Massilia sp. METH4: one gene and its partner. The protein of the gene in region 1 binds, or shares a complex with, the protein of each later gene. Links are inferred from orthologs where the notes say so. Each region holds a gene or a part of one and is shown in the gene's direction. Other genes may lie near its edges.

What was found.
Region 2: the proteins of eno (region 1) and V6Z91_RS01950 are in contact, whole or in part, in a solved structure (PDB 2FYM), measured with the Escherichia coli proteins. The link is inferred for Massilia sp. METH4 from one-to-one orthologs.

What each region holds. Positions count from the first base shown.
Region 1 is NZ_CP146614.1:260,818-270,810, reverse strand. The notes cover bases 1-2,930. They hold eno (phosphopyruvate hydratase), read left to right. Parts: upstream 1-788; coding sequence 789-2,072; downstream 2,073-2,930. Other genes in these bases: mqo (malate dehydrogenase (quinone)), read left to right, coding at 2,920-2,930; ftsB (cell division protein FtsB), read left to right, coding at 2,134-2,487; kdsA (3-deoxy-8-phosphooctulonate synthase), read left to right, coding at 1-540. In the rest of the region: more of mqo, read left to right, coding at 2,931-4,638; V6Z91_RS01260 (ammonium transporter), read left to right, coding at 4,918-6,123; V6Z91_RS01255 (TonB-dependent receptor), read left to right, coding at 6,386-8,644; V6Z91_RS01250 (ChuX/HutX family heme-like substrate-binding protein), read left to right, coding at 8,655-9,797. UniProt on the Escherichia coli protein: Catalyzes the reversible conversion of 2-phosphoglycerate (2-PG) into phosphoenolpyruvate (PEP). It is essential for the degradation of carbohydrates via glycolysis.
Region 2 is NZ_CP146614.1:418,840-429,696, forward strand. The notes cover bases 1-3,794. They hold V6Z91_RS01950 (Rne/Rng family ribonuclease), read left to right. Parts: upstream 1-303; coding sequence 304-3,594; downstream 3,595-3,794. Other genes in these bases: chrA (chromate efflux transporter), read left to right, coding at 3,641-3,794. In the rest of the region: more of chrA, read left to right, coding at 3,795-4,972; GTP 3',8-cyclase MoaA, read left to right, coding at 5,013-6,125; gephyrin-like molybdotransferase Glp, read left to right, coding at 6,127-8,001; V6Z91_RS01970 (hypothetical protein), read left to right, coding at 8,299-8,703; DNA recombination protein RmuC, read right to left, coding at 10,313-10,857. UniProt on the Escherichia coli protein: Endoribonuclease that plays a central role in RNA processing and decay. Required for the maturation of 5S and 16S rRNAs and the majority of tRNAs. Also involved in the degradation of most mRNAs.

The sequences.
Region 1 (9,993 bases):
GTGCTGCAGACGCCGGCCTTCCTGTGCCGCCAGACCGACTTCATCACGGCCTGTGCGCAGTCCGGCCTGCCGGTGAACATCAAGAAGGGCCAGTTCCTCGCGCCGCACGACATGAAGAACGTGATCGACAAGGCCCGTGCCGCCGCCCGCGCGAAGGGCCTGAACGAGAACAACTTCCTCGCCTGCGAACGCGGCGCCTCGTTCGGCTACAACAACCTGGTGTCCGACATGCGCTCGCTGGCGATCATGCGCGAGACCGGCGCCCCGGTAGTGTTCGACGCCACGCACTCGGTGCAGCTGCCAGGCGGGAACGGCACGTCGTCGGGCGGCATGCGCGACATGGTGCCCGTGCTGTCGCGCGCGGCCGTCGCCGTGGGCGTGGCCGGCCTGTTCATGGAAACCCACCCCACGCCGGCCACCGCGCTGTCGGACGGCCCGAACGCCGTGCCGCTGGGGCGCATGAAGGAGTTGCTGTCCACGCTGATCGAGCTCGATCGCATCACGAAGAAGGCAGGCTTCCTCGAAGACAGCTTCGAGTGATCCGTTTTTGAGCCTGCGTCTGGCTGGCCGCACGAGGACCCAACGGCAGTTTTCTGCCGTTGGGTTTTTTGTTTTTCAGTGGCCCTTTAAGAGTATCGACAGCCCCGCCGCGCTTCCCTCCGAGGCCATCCTCTGTTACGCTTGCTGCAATTTTTGCGCGTGGCTAATGTTGCAAGGCCTTTTACAAGCCAGCATGCAGCGAGCCCGGCCGCGCCGTCACCTGCTTTCCACCACCTTGGAGACTACACATGAGTGCAATCGTAGATATCATCGGCCGCGAGATCATCGACTCGCGCGGCAACCCGACCGTCGAATGCGACGTGCTGCTGGAGTCGGGCGTGATGGGCCGTGCGGCCGTGCCTTCGGGCGCGTCGACCGGTTCGCGCGAGGCGATCGAGCTGCGTGACGGCGATCCGAAGCGCTTCTTCGGCAAGGGCGTGCTGCAGGCATGCGAGAACATCAACACCGAGATCTCCGAAGCGATCATGGGCCTGGATGCCAACGAACAGGCCTTCCTGGACCGCACCCTGATCGACCTGGACGGCACCGAGAACAAGTCGCGCCTGGGCGCCAACGCGATGCTGGCCGTGTCGATGGCTGTCGCCAAGGCCGCCGCGGAAGAAGCCGGCCTGCCGCTGTACCGCTACTTCGGCGGTTCCGGTTCGATGCAGATGCCGGTGCCGATGATGAACGTGATCAATGGCGGCGCGCACGCCGACAACAACCTGGACATCCAGGAATTCATGATCATCCCGGTCGGCGCACCGACCTTCAAGGAAGCGATGCGCTACGGCGCCGAAGTGTTCCACACGCTGAAGAAGATCCTGCACAAGAAGGGCCTGACCACGGCGGTGGGCGACGAAGGCGGCTTCGCACCGTCCGTCGCGAACCATGAAGAAGCCATCAAGCTGATCATCCAGGCCATCGAGGAAGCCGGCTACGAGCCGGGCACGCAGATCGCCCTGGGCCTGGACTGCGCCGCTTCCGAGTTCTACAAGAACGGCAAGTACGAGCTGGAAGGCGAGGGCCTGTCCCTGACCGCGCAGGAATTCACGAACCTGCTGGCCACCTGGTGCGACAAGTACCCGATCATCTCGATCGAAGACGCGATGGGCGAAGGCGACTGGGAAGGCTGGGCGCTGCTGACGCAGGCACTGGGCAAGAAGGTGCAGCTGGTGGGCGACGACCTGTTCGTCACCAACACCAAGATCCTGAAGGAAGGCATCCAGAAGGGCATCGCCAACTCGATCCTGATCAAGATCAACCAGATCGGCACGCTGACCGAAACGTTCGCCGCCATCGAAATGGCCAAGCGCGCCGGCTACACCGCCGTGATCTCGCACCGCTCGGGCGAAACGGAAGATTCCACGATCGCCGACATCGCCGTGGGCCTGAACGCCTTGCAGATCAAGACCGGCTCCATGTCCCGCTCGGATCGCATGGCCAAATACAACCAGTTGCTGCGCATCGAAGAAGATCTGGGCGATATCGCTTCCTATCCGGGCCGCGATGCATTCTATAATCTCAAATAACTGCGTCTGAAGTAATCACCACTACAACCGGCCGGAACTCCCGGCCGGTTCTTTATTGTCTATGCGTCTGATCACCCTTGCCCTGGCGGCCCTGCTGCTGTTGATTCAATATCCATTATGGCTGGGGAAGGGCGGATGGCTGCGCGTGCAGGACCTGGAGCAGCAGGTGGAAGCCGCCCACGCGAAAAACGAGCAACTGCGGCAGCGCAATGCCAAGCTCGACTCCGAGGTGCGCGACCTGAAGGATGGCACCGGTGCCGTGGAAGAACGCGCGCGCTACGAGCTGTCGATGATCAAGCAGAACGAAATCTACGTGCAAATCCTGCGCAAGGGCCAGATCCCGGGCGACGGCGCCACGCCGGCCCCGCCGCCGGCCGAGGAACCCGCCAAGCCCGCCAAGCCCGCCCGCCCCTGACAACGCGCCTGTCCGCCGCGACCACCGCGACATCCTTTCCGCCGGTCGGTGGCTGGCACGTCACGCCGGTAGATCGCGGCGCTACGCAAAAACCCTCATTGGTTCATAGTCCCCAGGCAAGTATGATCGCTGCTTCAGCGTCGAAGCACCGCCCGTTGCAAGCCCATGCAAGCATTTGAAGAGTTCGAAAATGGCCAGTTTGGCTGCCTGATCAGCCAGCTACCCAAAGCGCTCTTCGCGGCGCCGGCAGGGAACCCCTGCCGCTGGACCTGACAAACACTCTGCTCAATGCGGGACGATAGTCCCGCCCTGACACGGCATGTTCGCCATGCCGTCGTTGGATAAGCAATTCCGAACACGTCAGCTCGCGTGCGCACCGCCCCCAGGGACGGTGGGCTGCCGCTTTCAATGATTCCTGGAAGGACCCATGCCATGACTCAAGAACATCGCAACACTCCCGCAGCGCCTGCCAAGGGCAAGCGCTTCTCCCGCCGCAAATTCCTCGGTGCCGCCGCCGGCACCGCGGCCGTACTGGGCGGCGCTTCCGTTGCATTCGGCGGCCAATACCGTGCCGACAAGGCGGATCGCAAGGTTGACGTGCTGCTGATCGGCGGCGGCATCATGAGCGCGACGCTCGGTGTCTATCTGTCCGAGCTGGAACCGAACTGGACGTTTGAAGTGTTCGAACGGTTGGACAAGGTCGCCGAAGAAAGCTCCAACGGCTGGAACAATGCCGGTACCGGCCACTCGGCGCTTTGCGAACTGAACTACACGCCGATGGACGACAAGGGGCAGGTGCATATCGACAAGGCGATCGACATCAACGAGAAGTTCCAGATCTCGCGGCAGTTCTGGGCGCACCAGGTGCGCAAGGGCGTGTTGGGCAATCCCCGCGAATTCATCAATTCGACGCCGCACATGAACCTGGTGTTCGGCCAGGAGAACCGCGAGTTCATGCAAAAGCGCGTCGCCGCGCTGAAGGCTTCGCCCCTGTTCGCCGGCATGGAACTGACCACCGATCCGGCCAAGATCGCCGCATGGGTGCCGATCATGATGGAAGGCCGCAAGCCGGACGAGGTGGTGACCTCCACCCGCTCGCCGCTCGGCACCGACGTCAACCTGGGGTCGATCACCCGCCAGTTCTACAAGCATCTCGGCGAGACGCGCGGCAGCCGTATCACGACCGGATACGAGGTGCGCTCCATCACCCGCAACGACGATGGTTCCTGGCGCGTGTCGGCCTTCGACGTCAACGACGATTCCAAGATCCAGACGGTCGATGCGCGGCACCTCTTCATCGGTGCCGGCGGCGCCGCGCTGCCCCTGCTGCAGCGGACCGGCATTCCGGAAGCGAAGCAGTACGCCGGCTTCCCGGTCGGCGGCGAGTTCCTCGTCACGGACAATCCGGCAATCACGTCGCGCCACCTGGCCAAGGTGTACGGCCTGGCGGATACGGGTTCGCCTCCGATGTCGGTGCCGCACCTGGATACGCGCGTGCTCGATGGTAAGACCGTGTTGCTGTTCGGGCCATTCGCTACCTGGTCCACCAAGTTCCTCAAGAACGGCTCGTACTTCGATATCGGCAAGGCCACCACGGCGTCCAACGTCCTGCCGCAACTCCAGGTAGGCGTGCATGAATTCGCGCTGGTGAAATACCTGGCGGAGCAACTGGAGCAGTCCCGGGAAGACAAGATGGCGGCGCTGCGCCGCTACATGCCCGAGGCAAAGGACGAAGACTGGCGCCTGTGGCAAGCCGGCCAGCGCGTGCAGATCATCAAGGACATTCCCGGCAAGGGCGGCCAATTGAAGCTCGGTACGGAAGTCGTGGTGTCGGCAGACCGCTCGGTATCGGCATTGCTGGGCGCGTCGCCAGGCGGCTCCACCTCGCCGGCGATCATGCTGTCGCTGCTGGAGAAAGCATTCCCGGATCGCGTGAAGACCGCCGCCTGGCAGGCAAAGATCCGTGAGATCGTGCCGTCCTACGGGAAAAAGCTCAACGAGAACGTGCAACTGCTGGCGGCGACCTGGGCGGCCACCGCGGAAACACTGCAGCTGGCGATCGCATCGCCAAGCCTGGAGGGCTTCGCTGGCGGCACGGCGCCGGTTGGTCAACCTGGGCAACTGAAGAAAGTGTCCGACATCGCGCTGTAACGCTGCCACGCTGACACCGTGCAGCAATCAAGAGAGTCCGCCTTCGGCGGACTCTCGCACAATACGCCGACGCGAGCCCGGCCGCCCGGCAGCCTGTCTCACCATGGATGAGCCCCATTTTGGCGCGTCAGCGCACCACTCCAGTGCTGATGAGCTGGCGATAACGGTGCGAAACATCTTTGTTCGCTATCGCGCACCATCAAAGCACTCCACTCCCCATAACGGCACAGTTCTTGCACTCCCTGCGTGCTTTTGCACTTTGTTAGGGAGTGGCTGTCGATGGAGTCGTTCAAGAGCGGTGCCGATGCCTTGTTTGTCCTGCTGGGAGGCATCATGGTGCTGGCGATGCATGCGGGGTTTGCGTTCCTCGAGCTGGGAACCGTGCGCAAGAAGAACCAGGTCAATGCACTGGTCAAGATACTGGTGGATTTTTCCGTGTCGACCATCGTGTACTTCGCGGTGGGCTATGGCATCGCGTACGGCGTGCACTTCTTCGGCCCCACCGATACGCTGGTTGCCAACAATGGCTACAACCTCGTCAAGTTCTTCTTCCTGCTGACGTTCGCGGCCGCCATCCCGGCCATCATTTCCGGTGGTATCGCCGAGCGCGCCAGGTTCTACCCGCAAATGATCGCCACGGCGCTGCTGGTGGGCTTCATCTATCCCTTCTTCGAAGGCATCGCCTGGAACAACCGGTTCGGCATCCAGGCCGCACTGGAATCCATGTTCGGGGCGCCGTTCCATGACTTCGCCGGCTCCGTCGTCGTGCATGCAGTGGGCGGCTGGGCCGCGCTGCCGGCCGTGCTGCTGCTGGGGGCGCGCCGCGGACGCTACGGCAAGGATGGCCGCATCGCCGCGCATCCGCCCTCGAACATTCCGTTCCTGGCGCTGGGCGCCTGGATCCTCGCGGTGGGCTGGTTCGGCTTCAACGTGATGAGCGCGCAGACGCTGGACAAGATCAATGGCCTGGTCGCCGTCAACTCGCTGATGGCCCTGGTGGGCGGCACGCTGGCCGCGCTGGTGCTGGGCAAGAACGACCCCGGCTTCGTCCATAACGGCCCGTTGGCCGGCCTGGTGGCCGTGTGCGCCGGCTCGGACCTGATGCATCCGCTCGGCGCCCTGGCCACCGGCGCGGTGGCCGGTGCCATCTTCGTGGTGATGTTCACGCTGGCGCAAAACCGCTGGAAGATCGACGACGTGCTGGGCGTATGGCCGCTGCACGGCCTGTGCGGCGCCTGGGGCGGCATCGCGGCCGGCATCTTCGGCAGCCACGCGCTGGGCGGGCTCGGCGGGGTTTCCTTCATGTCGCAACTGGCCGGCACGGTGCTGGGCATCGTCATCGCCGTCGCCGGCGGAGCGCTGGTGTACGGCGTCCTCAAGGCCACCGTCGGCCTGCGCCTCGACCCCGAACAGGAATTCGACGGCGCCGACCTCTCCATCCACAAGATCAGCGCCACCCCGGAACGCGAAACGCTGGCCGGCTGATGCCAATCTGCCACGGTACGTACAGAACATACCGAGCCGCGAGACCGGTGACAGGCACCGATTTTCCGGCAATGTTTCCGCAAAACCGGTGACAGGCTCCGCGTTCCAGGAAACATTTCCCGGAAAGGGGTGCCTGTCACCGGGTTTTTTGCAACATTTCTGTCTTGAAAATAAGAATCATTCGCATTAAGATGGTGGCCTTTGCCAGCCACCTGTTCCGATCCAGGAGCCAGCTCCCGACTGACTCTCTGACTGGAACATCATGGATGCACTTACCGCGCGCCGGCGCCTGCTGCCGGCGCTGATCATGTCCGCGCTGGCGCCGCTGGCTCATGCGCAATCTGCCGCCCCCACCACCACCACCGCCCTCGGCGAAATCACTGTCACCGCCGAGCGCGGCCAGGACAAGGCAGGAACGACGACCACCGTCACCGCTGCCGACCTCACGCGCCAGGCGGCGCAGAACATGCAGAACATCACGCGATACGCGCCGCTGATCAGCGTGCCGAATGCCGCAAGCGGCTCGGGCAGCGTGTGGGACAGCAGCGGCAACACGGGCTTCAATATCCGCGGCATCGACGGCAACCGCGTCAGCATGGACCTCGACGGCATTGCACTGCCGGATGCCGCCCCGAAGCCCGATGGTTCCACCCTGTCCAGCTTCGGCATCGGCCGCGATTATTTCGACCCCGAGACATTCCGTGAGGTGAACATCGCGTCCGGCACCACGACCACCGGTCCCGGCACGCCGGGCCTGGGCGGTGCGGTGCGCTTCGTCACCAAGTCCCCCGAGGATTACGTGAGCGCCGAGCGTCCCGTCCATGCCGACTACAAGTTCGGCTACGATGGTTCGAACCACATGCGCATGCACGCCGTCACGGGCGCCGCGCAGGCGGGCGACCTGCAGATCCTGGCGCTGTTCGTGCACCGCGAAGGCAGCGAGGTCGAGTCGGAAGGCAATGCCGTGCTGAACCCGGACGACTGGGATTCCGATGCCTTGCTGGCCAAGCTGGCATGGTCGCCGCTCGCCGGCCAAAAGGTCACCGCCACCATCGACGCCTACCAGGCCAGCCATACCCGCGAGTACATCAACAAGACCAGCGCGCTGTACCCGGAAGGCGTCGACCAGGCGTCCAGCACGCGGCGCAGCCGGTTCTCGCTGGACCACGAATTCATCGGCAAGGCTGCGCTGTTCGACAAGCTCGAATCGCGCATCTACGTTCAGAACGCCGAGGTGGACGACCACACGACCAGCCCCTACGTGTCGACTGGCCAGCGCTACTTCCGCTCGATCGAGACGGGTTACATCAACAAGAGCCGCGGCCTGGCCAGCAACGCCTTCAAGCAGCTCGGCGCGCATCGTCTCGCTTATGGCATCAGCGCCGAAGACGTCGACACGCGGCGGCCCTGGCGCGAAGACCGCACCGTGCTGGCCACCGGCGCGCACCAGATCACGAACAAGAACCGCATGGTCGACACGGACACGACGAAGCTGGCCGCCTTCGCCAGCGTCGACCTGGCACTGGCCGACGGGCTGACCCTGACCCCAGGCCTGCGCTACGACTGGCGTGAGATGGAGCCGAAGAATATCGAGCAGTACGTGGTGGCGGTGCCGGCAGCCCGCAATGAATTACGCAAGCGCAAGGACGACTACTTCACGCCGAGCCTGGAGCTGGCGTGGAAGTTCCAGCCCGAGCTGACGGCGTATGCGAAGTACACGCGCGGCACGCGGCTGCCGACGGCGGCGGAAATTTCCGGCACCTACGATTCGTTCAGCTATACCGGCAGCGGCACCGGCTACGCGGTGCTGGGTAACGCCGACCTGAAGAAGGAAACCAGCAACGCTTTCGAGCTGGGCCTGAAAGGCCAGCCTGCACGCGGCGTGACGATGCAGGCATCGGCCTTCCACACGAAGTACAGGAACTTCATCGAGTACGCGACGCAGCCGCTCGACCCCGTCAATTATCCGACCATCACGCAGGGCCTGTTCCGGCCGGAGAACGTGGGCGAGGCGAAGACGTGGGGCGCGGAATTCTCCAGCAGCCTTGCGCTGGGCGAATGGTACGCCGCGCTGGACGGCGCTAGCGTGACGCTGGCGGCGGGCGTCCAGCACAGCAAGGCACGCAATACCGAAACGGGTGCCGAAAGCGAACTGGCATCAACCCTGCCGCGCAAGATCAGCACCACCTTCGCGTGGGACGACCCGGGCAAGCGGGGTGGGGCGGCGCTGTCGATCTTCAACGTGCGCGGCAAACAGGCCGAGGCTGACGTGATCTCGAATTCGACCGGCGCGCGCTTCGCGGTGCCCGGCGCCACCGTGGCCGACCTGACGGCCTACTGGAATATCGGCAGGCACGCCACGATCACGGCCGGCATCTACAACCTGGCCGACAAAAAATACTGGGACTACGCATCGTCGCGCAGCCTCGCCGCCGGCACCACGGCCGCCACGCTGGCCGACATCGAACGCCAGGCCCGCCCGGGCCGCTACGGTGCCGTCACGCTCAAACTGATCTACTAAGGAGAAAACCATGAAGACCCGCCGCCGTACCCTTCAACTTCTGGCCCTGTCCGGCGCACTGCTGCTGGGTCACGCCCATGCGGCCACGCTGGCCGAACGCTGGACTGCGCTGCGCGCCGAACAGCCCAAGCTCGGCATCCGCGACGCCGCGAAGCAATTGAACGTCTCCGAAGCCGAGCTGCTGGCCACCGGCATCGGCACCACCGTCACGCGCTTGGCCGATACCAGTCATGCGCCGCGCGAGATCATGCGCCGCGCGCTGGACCTGGGCAAGGTGATGGCGCTAACGCGCAACGAGAATGGCGTGATCGAAGTCACCGGCGTGGCCACGCGCATCGCCAAGCAAGGTGACGAAGGCGCCAAGGATGCCGAACGGGAAGCGCGCGAACTGAACATCGCCGGCGGCTACCTGGGCGGGCCGATCGACCTGCGCTTCCACTTCGCCAAGTGGAAGCATGCGTTCGCCGTCGTGCAGCCGGGCAGGGACGGCGCCGTGTCGCGCAGCCTGCAATTCTTCGACGAGAACGGCACCGCCATCCACAAGGTGTACCTGAAGGATGACGGCAAGGTGGCCGTGTTCGACAAGCTGGTGGCCGACTTCCGCCATCCGCAGCAGGACGGCAAGCTGGCCATCGTGCCGATGGCACCGAAGGCCGCCGAGACGCCCGACGCGGCGGTGGACGTGAAGGAGTTCCAGCAGGCGTGGAAGGAGATGTCGGACGTGCACCAGTTCAATCGCATCGTCGCCGAGTTCAAGCTGTCGCGCGAACAGGCACTGCGCCTGGCGCCGGGCGGGATGGTGACGAAGGTGACCGCGCAAGCCGTGCGCCGGTTGCTGGAACAGGCCTCCGCGCAGCAGGTGCCGATCATGGCCTTCGTCGGCAATGGCGCCGTCACGCAGATCTACAGCGGCAAGGTGAACAAGGTGCAGGAATCGGCCGGCTACTTCAACGTGCTGGACCCGGACTTCAACCTGCACCTGCGCGACAAGGCGTTCAAGGCCGGCTATGTGCTGCAGCGGGCCGGCGTGACATCGGTGGAGTTCTACGACGACAAGGGCGAGCTGGTCGTCACCTTCTTCGGCGTGCGCGAGCGGGGCAAGCCGCAGCCGCAGGCGTGGCTGGACCTCGTGGCGGCGCTCCCGAAAGCATAATGACCGGCGCCCGCGGCCAATGGGCCGCGGTGTCCCGCGCGCCGATCGATACCCGTGGCCGATGCGTATCGGTGTCGGACACCATGCATGGTGTCCGACACCGGTTTTCCCCCGCGCTAGCCGCGACGGCGCCCCACCGGCATTGTTGCGGGTAAGAGGGAGCATGCACATGCGTCCCCATGCCGCTTTGGCGCTG
Region 2 (10,857 bases), 150 kb from region 1 along the record:
TTCGCCAGGCACCACACAAGATGGCCTGGCTCGACCAATTGCGCACGCCCGCATTCTCCGCGGCCTTCCGTTGCGATTTTTTCATCGCAATCGGCCGGACAGGATGAGTTGCAGGTGGTGCGAACTCGGCATGACGATCGGCCTCATGCGCCCACTGCGGCAGCTGCGCCTGCGCGCTGCCGCACGACGAGGCATTTCCCCGCAGCCTCCTTAGTTCCCGCGTATATCCTTGTACGGTTGCCGCTCATGCCTCACGAGCGTGGGCGGCGCATTTGGCCGAAGGGTCGCGGAGTCAAATAAAAAATGAAACGCATGTTGTTCAACGCTACGCAGCAGGAAGAGCTGCGCGTAGCCATTGTCGATGGACAGAAACTGATCGACATCGACATCGAAACCGCCGGACGCGAGCAACGCAAGTCCAATATCTACAAAGGCGTCATCACCCGCATCGAACCGTCGCTCGAAGCCTGCTTCGTCAGCTATGGCGAAGACCGCCACGGTTTCCTGCCGTTCAAGGAAGTGGCCCGCAGCTATTTCCGTGAAGGCATCGACGTACGCAACGCCACCATCAAGGATGCGCTGCGCGAAGGCCAGGAAATCGTCGTCCAGGTGGAAAAGGAAGAGCGCGGCAACAAGGGCGCGGCGCTGACCTCGTTCATCTCGCTGGCCGGCCGCTACCTGGTGCTGATGCCGAATAACCCGCGCGGCGGCGGCGTCTCGCGCCGTGTCGAAGGCGAGGAACGCCAGGAACTGCGCGAAACGATGGACAAGCTGGACTTGCCGCAGGGCATGTCCGTGATCGCCCGCACCGCCGGCATCGGCCGCACCGTGGAAGAGCTGCAGTGGGACTTGAACTACCTGATGCAGCTGTGGCGTGCCATCGAAGGCGCGTCCAAGGCCGCCTCCGGCGCCTTCCTGATCTACCAGGAATCGTCGCTCGTGATCCGCGCGATCCGCGACTACTTCCAGCCGGATATCGGCGAGATCCTGATCGATACGGACGAGATCTACGAACAAGCGCACCAGTTCATGAGCCACGTGATGCCCGACATGGTGCACCGCGTGAAGCGCTACAGCGATGACGTGCCGCTGTTCTCCCGGTTCCAGATCGAACACCAGATCGAAACGGCCTACAGCCGCACGGTGCCCCTGCCTTCCGGCGGCGCCATCGTGATCGACCACACCGAAGCGCTGGTTTCCGTGGACGTCAACTCGGCCCGCGCCACCCGCGGTTCCGACATCGAAACCACCGCCTTCCACACCAACTGCGAAGCGGCCGAGGAAGTGGCCCGCCAGCTGCGCCTGCGCGACCTGGGCGGCCTGATCGTGATCGACTTCATCGACATGGAAGTGTCGAAGAACCAGCGCGAAGTGGAACAGCGCCTGAAGGACGCGCTGCACCATGACCGTGCACGCGTGCAGATGGGCAAGATCTCCCGCTTCGGCCTGATGGAACTGTCGCGCCAGCGCCTGCGCCCATCGCTGTCCGAAGGCTCGCACGTGACTTGCCCGCGCTGCTCTGGCACCGGCCATATCCGTGATACCGACTCGTCCGCCCTGCAGGTGCTGCGCATCATCCAGGAAGAGGCGATGAAGGAAAACAGCGCCGCCATCCACGTGCAGGTGCCGGTCGACGTGGCCGCCTTCCTGCTCAACGAGAAGCGCGGCGAGGTGCTCAAGATCGAGAACCGCCACCGCATCACCGTGATCCTGGTGCCGAACAAGCACCTGGACACGCCGCACTACAAGCTCGAGCGCATCAAGCACGACGATCCGCGCCTGGAAGACGTGGCCGCCAGCTACACGATGGCCGAGCAGGCCGAGACGGACATGTCGTTCGCCAAGCGCCAGAAGGAAGAGCAGAAGCCGCGCCAGGAAGCCGTCGTCAAGACGATCACGCCGAGCCAGCCGGCCCCGATGGTGGACCGCACCCCGGCGCCCGCGCCGGTACAGCCGGCCGCACCGGCACCGGTGGCCGCCCCGGCACCGGCCGAAAAAGGTTTCTTCGCCAAGCTGGTCTCCTTCTTCACCGGCAAGACCGAGGAACCGGCTCCGCCGGCCGCCCCGGCCATCGTGACGAAGCCGGCCGCCGCCGCACCGGCCGAGCGCGCCGACAAGAACGCCCGTGCACCGCGCGCCCGTCCGCCACGCGGTCCCAAGGAACCACGCGAGGAGGCCGTGAAACCGGCTGCGGAAGCCCGCCCGGCCCGTCCGCCGCGCCCACCGCGCGAACCGCGTGAAAAATTGGAAAAAGGCGTGGAAAAAGGCCTGGAGAAATCCGTGGACAAGGCCGAGACCGCCGAAGCTGCCGTGACGCCGCGCCCCGAACGCGCGGAACGCCCGGAACGGGCCGAGCGAGCGCAGCGCGAACCGCGCGAAGCCCGCCCGCCGCGCGAGCCGCGCGAACCGAAAGCCCAGCCGGCCGAAGCGAAAGCCGAGGAACTGGCGCTGGCCGCGGCCGGCGTCGGCCCGGTCGGCACCGGCACGGCGGCGGCTCCTGTTGCGCCCGCCACCGAAGCTCCCGGCCTGGTGAAATCGACCGGCAACACGGGACCGGAAGGCGATGAGCTGGAAGCGGGTGAAGGCGGCGACGAACCGCGCCGCCGCCGCCGTCGTGGCGGCCGCAACCGTAATCGCCGCGAGCGTGAAGGCGCCGAAGGCGAAGTGATGGAGGCAGGCGACGAGTTCGCCGCTGCCGAGGGCGACGCCATCAAGTCCGTCACCGCCACCGTCGTGGCCGAGGATGCCGAAGCCGGCGCCCGCGAAGCAGCGGCCGCACCGGTCGAAGCGCCGAAGGCGCCGGCCCAGCCGGAGCCGGTGGCTGCCGCCGCTGCCGCGATCGAGGCTGTCGAGCATGCCCCTGCCGTGGAACCGGCCCAGCGCACGGCTGCGGCCGAGGTGGCTCCGGCGGCCGCGGAAGCGGTGCAGCCGGCCCAGGCTGCCGAAACCCTGCCTGTCGAGGCGGAACCTGTGGCGATCGAACCGGCCGAAGCGGAAATCGTCCAGGCACCGGCCGCCGAACCGCTGCCGCCCGTAACTGCGCAAGCGGCCCCGGCGGAAGTGGTGGCTCAGCAGGCACCCGCTGCCGCAGCGCCGGCCCCCGTCGCCATCGAACCGGCCGAAGCGGAAATCGTGCAGGCTCCGGCCGCCGAACCGCTGCCGCCGGCCGCCCCCCACGCACCGGCCCAGGAAACGCCGGCCACCGCGCCCGCCGCCGCCGCCGATGTGTTGCCGGTCGTGGAAACCGCGGTCGTCGTGCCGGCCGCCGCCGAGATTGCAACGGTAGAGGCGGTTTCCGCCGAAGCCGTGGCAACCCAGCCGATACCGGTCGCCGCGCCGGCCGCGCAGCCTGCTCCTGCTCCTGCCCCGGCCGCGCAGCCTGCTCCTGCTCCTGCTCCTGCCCCGGCAGCGACAGACCTGCAGGCGGTCCTGGCGGCTGCAGGCCTGCAGATGGCCGCGACCGATCCGGCCAAGCTGCGGGCCGCCCAGGAAGCGGCGGCACACGCAGAGCCGCCGGTCCGGGTACGCCGCACCCGCAAGCCCGCCCCGCCAGTCTCCGACGAGCCGCTGGTGCAGGTGGATACCCGACGCTGATCGCAGCCATTGAAAAGGGAAGCCACGGCTTCCCTTTTTTTTCGCCATGCCCCCTGCCCCCTCTTTCTCTACCGCGCTGCGCTACTGGCTGAAGCTGGGCTTCATCAGCTTTGGCGGCCCGGCCGGCCAGATCGCGATGATGCATGCCGAGCTCGTGGAGCGGCGCCGCTGGGTTTCCGAGCAGCGCTTCCTGCATGCGTTGAACTATTGCATGTTGCTGCCGGGGCCGGAGGCCACGCAGCTGGCCGTCTACATCGGCTGGTTGCTGCACCGGGCACGCGGCGGCATCGCGGCCGGCGTGCTGTTCCTGCTGCCCTCGCTGCTGATCCTGATGGGGCTGGCTTGGATCTACCTCGCGTTCGGCCACCTGCCCGCCATCGCGGCGGTGCTGTATGGTATCAAGCCAGCCGTCGTGGCGCTCGTGCTCGCTGCCACGTGGCGCATCGGGCGGCGCACGCTGAAGAATGCCCTGCTCGCAGGCCTGGCCTGTGCCGCCTTCCTGGCCATCATGCTGGACGTGCCCTTCCCGGCGGTCGTGCTGGGCGCGGCCGTGCTCGGCTGGCTCGGCGCGCGGCAGCGGCCGGAAGCATTCATGCCGGGGGCACCCGGCCACACGAAGGCATCATCGACGCTCCGGGGCGCCGTGATCGACGACCATACGCCAACGCCGCCGCATGCCCGCTTCACATGGGGCAAGCTTGCCGCCGCCTCCGCCTTGGGCGTGGCCATCATGGCGGCCAGCTGGCTGGCCGTGGCAGCGCTGACGGGCCTGACCAATCCACTCGCGCAGATGGGCTGGTTCTTCACGAAAGCCGCGCTGCTCACGTTCGGCGGCGCCTATGCGGTGCTGCCGTACGTTTACCAGGGCGGCGTGGAAACCCACGGCTGGCTGACGGCGGCACAGATGATCGACGGCCTGGCGCTGGGCGAGACCACGCCCGGCCCGCTGATCATGGTGAACGCCTTCGTGGGTTTCGTCGGCGGCTGGACACACCTGGTGCTGGGCAACCCGGTCGCATCCGGCATGGCGGGCGCGTTTGTCGCCGCCTGGTTCACGTTCGTGCCCTCGTTCATCTTCATCCTGGCCGGCGGGCCACTCGTGGAAGCCACGCGCGGCAATATCCGCATGACGGCGCCGCTGACGGCCATCTCGGCCGCCGTGGTCGGCGTGATCGCCAGCCTGGCCGTTTTCTTCGGCAATCACGTGTTCCATGGCGGGGGGCAGTGGGATTGGGCCGCGGTGGCGATCGCCGCGGTGGCCGCCTGGGCGTTGTTGCGGTGGCAAACGGGCCCCGTAAAGTTGCTCGCGGGCTGTGCGATCGTCGGCCTCGTGCTACATTACGCCTTTGGAATCAATGCCTTAGTGCAGTTTAAATAATACTGCCCAGTTAATCCGCTCGATGAGCATAGTTGAGTAAATGACCGAAAAGATCATCATCCTGTCCGATGGCCGCAGCCGGCCGCCGGCGATCCCGGCGTCGATCGAAGCGCCCACCGGGGAAGTGCGCGATCGCCTGGCGCGGCCCCTGCGCGACCTGCGCATCTCGATCACGGACCGCTGCAACTTCCGTTGCGTGTATTGCATGCCGAAGGAAGTGTTCGACAAGGATTACCAGTACCTGCCCCACTCCTCGCTGCTCACGTTCGAGGAAATCACGCGCGTGGCGCGCCAGTTCGTGGCCCACGGCGTGGAAAAGATCCGCCTCACGGGTGGCGAACCCCTGCTGCGCAAGAATATCGAACGGCTGATCGAGATGCTGGCCGCGCTGCGCACCGTTGACGGCAAGCCGCTCGACCTGACGCTGACGACGAACGGCTCGCTGCTGGCCCGCAAGGCGAAGGCGCTGAAGGATGCCGGCCTGCAGCGGGTAACGGTATCGCTGGACGCCCTGGACGACGCGACGTTCCGCGCCATGAATGACGTGGACTTCGCCGTCGCCGACGTGCTGGACGGCATCGAAGCCGCCCACGCGGCGGGCCTGGGGCCCATCAAGGTCAATATGGTCGTCAAGGCCGGCACCAACGAGCAGGAAATCCTGCCGATGGCGCGACACTTCCACGGCTCGCCACACATCCTGCGCTTCATCGAGTTCATGGACGTGGGTGCCTCGAACGGCTGGAATATGAAGGATGTGATTCCCTCGGCCGAGATCGTGCGCCGGATCGGCGCCGAATTGCCGCTGGTGCAGGCCGACCCGAACTACACGGGCGAAACGGCGGCGCGCTGGCGCTATGCCGATGGCGGCGGCGAGATCGGCGTCATTTCCAGCGTGACGCAGGCGTTTTGCCGCGACTGCACGCGGGCCCGCCTGTCCACCGAGGGCAAGCTGTACACCTGCCTGTTCGCTACCCAGGGCCACGACTTGCGTGCCCTGCTGCGCGAAGGCCGCAGCGACGAAGAGCTGGCCGGGGCGATCGGCGCCCTGTGGCAGGCCCGCGGCGATCGCTATTCGGAACTGCGCACGATCAATACGGACGGATTGCCGGGCAGCCGCGGGCGCAAGGTCGAAATGTCCTATATCGGAGGGTGATTTGAGAGACGACGACGTCAGCGGCCTCATCTTCGCGGGCGGCCGCGGCAGCCGCATGGGCCATGTGGACAAGGGCCTGCAACCGTTCCGCGGCGCGACGCTGGTGGCGCATGTGCTGCGCCGCCTGGCCCCGCAGGTGGCGGCGGTGACGATCAGCGCCAACCGCAACGGCGACACTTATGCGGCGCTAGGCGCCATGGTGTTGCCCGATGAGCTGGCAGGTTTCGAGGGGCCGCTGGCCGGCCTGCAGACGGGCTTGCGCCACTGCGCGACGCCCCTGCTGGCCACCGTGCCGTGCGACTCGCCCTTCGTGCCGGAAGACCTGGTGCAACGGTTGCGCGAGGCATTGCGCGCGCAGGATGCCGACCTGGCCATGGCCGTGACGATGGAAGCCGATGACGCCGGCGCCGCGCGCAAGCAGCCGCATCCCGTCTTTGCGCTGATGAAGACGGCCGTGCTGCCCCGGCTCGACGCCTACCTGGCCGCCGGCGGCCGCAAGATGGATGGCTGGCACGACGGCCTGAAGGTGGCCGAAGTGCTGTTCAACGACGCCGCCGCATTCCGCAACATCAATACGCTGGACGAACTGGCGCGCGAAGACCGCGCGCAAAGCCTGCAGGAACTCACCGCGGACCTGGATCCCGGCGCAATGCCCGTGCGGCGCGCGCGACAGGTCATCGAACAATTCGTGCGCCCCGTGCGCGGCGTGGAAATGGTGGCGCTGCGCGCCGCCCTGGGCCGCGTGCTTGCCGAGGACGTGATCTCGCCGATCAGCGTGCCCGCCCACGACAATTCGGCGATGGATGGTTTCGCCTTCGACGGCGCCCAGTTGTCGCCGGACCATGCGACCAAGCTGAAAGTGATCGGTACCGATTTCGCCGGCCGCCCGTCCGGCCTGGTACCCGGCCCCGGCCAGTGCCTGCGCATCATGACCGGCGCGGTGATGCCTTCAGGCTGCGACACGGTGCTGCCGCAGGAACATGCGGCCGGCGTCGAGGATGACTGGGTGACCATCGCCCCGCGCAGCATCCGCCCGGGCGACAATCGCCGGCTGAAGGGCGAAGACCTGATGGAAGGCCGCGCGGCGCTCCCGGCCGGCAAGATCGTGCGCCCCGCCGACCTGGGGCTGATCGCCTCGCTCGGCATGGCCGAGGTGCCCGTACGGCGCCGGCTGCGCGTGGCGTTTTTCTCCACCGGCGACGAATTGCGCTCGGTTGGCGAACCCCTGGCGCAAGGCTGCGTGTACGACAGCAACCGCTACACGCTGTTCGGCATGCTCACGCGCCTGGGCTGCGAGCTGGTGGACATGGGTATCGTGAAGGATGACCCGGCCGCGCTGGAAGCGGCGCTGCGCGACGCCTGCCAGAGCGCGGACGCGATCGTGACGTCGGGCGGCGTGTCGGCCGGCGCCGCCGACTACACGCGCGATATCATGGCGCGCCTGGGCGAGGTGGCATTCTGGACGATCGGCATGCGCCCCGGCCGCCCGATGGCCTTCGGCCGGATCGGCGCGGATGGCCACGACGCCTTCCTGTTCGGCCTGCCCGGCAATCCGGTGGCCGTGATGGTCTCGTTCTACTTCTTCGCCCGCCCCGCCCTGCTGCGCATGATGGGTGCCGACGCCCCGGCCGACCTGCTGGTGCAGGCGCGCTCCGCCCAAGCCATCCGCAAGCGGCCGGGCCGCACCGAATTCCAGCGCGGCATCCTCTCCGTGGCGCCGGACGGCACGCGCGAAGTGCGCATCACCGGCGCCCAGGGGTCGGGCATCCTGCGCTCGATGACCGAGGCCAATTGCATCGTCGTGTTGCCGGATGAGCGCGGCAATATAACGGCTGGGGACCTAGTCGAGGTGTTGATGTTCGAGGGGCTGGTTTAGGCCTGGGTACGCTGGTCCGGTTTTCACGTTTCTATGCAAAAGCGCGAATTTTTTAACGTTTTGGGATTTGTTCCAACGTTTTTATGGGAGACCGAAGGCGTTTAAACGGTATTGGTACGGGAATTACAATGAATATGCCTGACCGGCCGGTGGGATATACGTGGCTCATCAGGGAGCTGGGCCTTACTGCATTCCCATTGTCGCACGAGTCGTACATCGGTGCCCGTGCGCCTTCGGATGTAACCGAGCCAGGGCTAGTGCAGGAAATTTTTCAACCGAACTACTGGCCCGGTGACGATGCGTTCGATCACCTTGTGTTCGCCCTCAAGTACGACGATTTCAATCTTGATGTCCTTGATCAGTCCTTCGCCAGACTGGGCACTCCCCGCATCCTGGCCTATGTGGAAAGCCGCATACCTGCTGCATGCGGTGGAACAGACGATCAATACCGAACTCGTCACCGAAATCATGTTCATCCGCGGCTATGACCAGGCCAAGTTATCGATCCGCGATGTAGTGGACATGCCTAATGCACGCCTCGACATGTTGATCAAGCTGCTGTACCAGAACAACGGGACACTTTCGAAAGGCAAGCGGTTACAGTTCGAGGAACTTACCGACGAGGAACTGGCACGGATCGAAGCCGTGTTCCAGGCCGCTTTCACCGAGCAGACGTTAGACCTCGACGGAGCGGTGCGTTGATGCGGATCCGCGGTCTTGCTTGCGAGCCGCTCACCGCGCATTCTCGCTTCCCATCGCCCCCTCCCCGAACAAGCGCGCATCCATCACCTTCACCTCCGCCGCGATGCGCGGCACAAAATCCATCCGCGCCAGGATATCCCGCCCGATATCGATACCCGGCGCCACCTCGCACAACTCCAGCCCCTGCGGCGTCAAGCGGAACACGCACCGCTCCGTGACGAACAGCGCCTCCTGCCCCCGCTCCAGCGCGACGGCGCCGCTGTAGGTGCGGTGCTCGACTTCGTGCACGAACTTGCGCGATTCGCCTTCCCGCACGATGCGCAGGCCGCCATCGCCGATCGCCACTTCGAGCGAGCCGGCCGTGAACGTGCCGATGAATACCACCTTGCGGGCGCTCTGGCTGATGTTGATGAAGCCGCCGGCACCGGCCAGCTTGCGGCCGAACTTGCTCACGTTCAGGTTGCCGTGCCGGTCGGCCTGCGCCAGGCCGAGGATCGCCACGTCGAGGCCACCGCCGTCGTAGAAGTCGAACTGGTACGGCTGGTCGATGACGGCGTCGGGGTTTACCGTGGCGCCGAAGTCCAGGCCGCCCGCCGGCATGCCGCCAATGACGCCCGGCTCGGCCGTCAACGTGAAGCGGTCCAGCATGCCTTCCTCGGCCGCCACCGCGGCCACGCCCTCGGGCATGCCGATGCCGAGGTTGACGATGTCGCCGTCGGCCAGCTCCAGCAACGCGCGGCGCGCGATCACCTTGCGGGCCGATAGCGGCATGGGGGCGTAGCTGTCCAGCGGCACGCGCAGCTCACCCGCGAAGGCGGGATCGTAGGGGGTGCCGAAGGTTTGCATGTGGTATTCCGGCTGCTCGGCGACGACCACGCAATCGACCAGGATGCCGGGGATGCGCACCTGGCGCGGCGGCAGCGTGCCGCAGGCGGCCAGGCGCTCGACCTGCACGATGACGATGCCGCCGCTGTTGTGCGCGGCCATGGCGATCGCCAGCGCTTCGAGCGTGAGGGCTTCGCGCTCCATCGTCACGTTGCCGGCGCTGTCGGCCGTGGTGCCGCGGATGATCGCCACGTTCACGGGGATGGCCTTGTAGAACAGCCATTCGTGGCCGCCGATCGTCGTCAGTTCAACCAGATTCTCGACGGTGCGGGCATTCACCTTGCCGCCGCCGTGGCGCGGATCGACGAAGGTACCCAGCCCCACGTGCGTGAGCAGGCCGGGCTTGCCGGCGGCCGTGTCGCGGAACAGCTGGCTGATCACGCCTTGCGGCAGGTTGTAGGCCTCGATGCGGTTCTCGATGGCGAGGTGCTGCAGCTTCGGCACCAGGCCCCAGTGGCCGCCGATCACGCGTTTCACCAGGCCCTCGTGGCCGAAGTGGTTCAGGCCGCGCTCGCGGCCGTCGCCCTGGCCGGCCGCGTACAGCAGCGTGAGGTCGCGGGGAGTGCCCTGCGAAGTGAAACGCCGTTCCAGCACCACGGCGATGTTCTCGGCGAAGCCCACGCCGACGAAGCCGCCGGTGGCGACCGTGTCGCCATCGCGTATCCTGCCGACCGCCTCCTGCGCACTGACGACCTTGTTGCGATGGCTCGGCATGGCGGCCTCCTCAGTTGTCCGTCGCGTCCAGTTCGTGTTCGACCTGCCGGCCCAGCAACAGTTCCGCCGCCTCGGCCGGCAGCGCCTCGACGGATTTCAATTTCCTTGCCATCTGGCGGCTGCGCACTTCCGCCGACTCGATGTTCTTCGCCGCCCGCTCGAGCGTGGTCCTGGTCGCCGCCAGCACGTCGCCGAACTTGGCGAACTCCGTCTTCACGGCGCCCAGCACCTGCCACACTTCGGACGAGCGTTTTTCCAGCGCCAGCGTCCGGAACCCCATCTGCAGGCTGTTCAGCAGGGCCGACAGCGTGGACGGCCCGGCGATGCTGATGCGGTTCACCCGCTGCAATTCGTCCGCCAGGCCCGGGCGGCGCATCACTTCCGCGTACAGCCCTTCGGTGGGCAGGAACAGGATCGCGAAATCGGTCGTCTGCGGCGGGCACAGGTATTTTTCCGCGATGGTCTTCGCTTCCACCCGCACGGCCCGCTCCAGCTCGCGGCCGGCCAGCGCCACGCCATCGGCATCGGCCCGCTCGGCCGCCTCCAGCAGGCGCT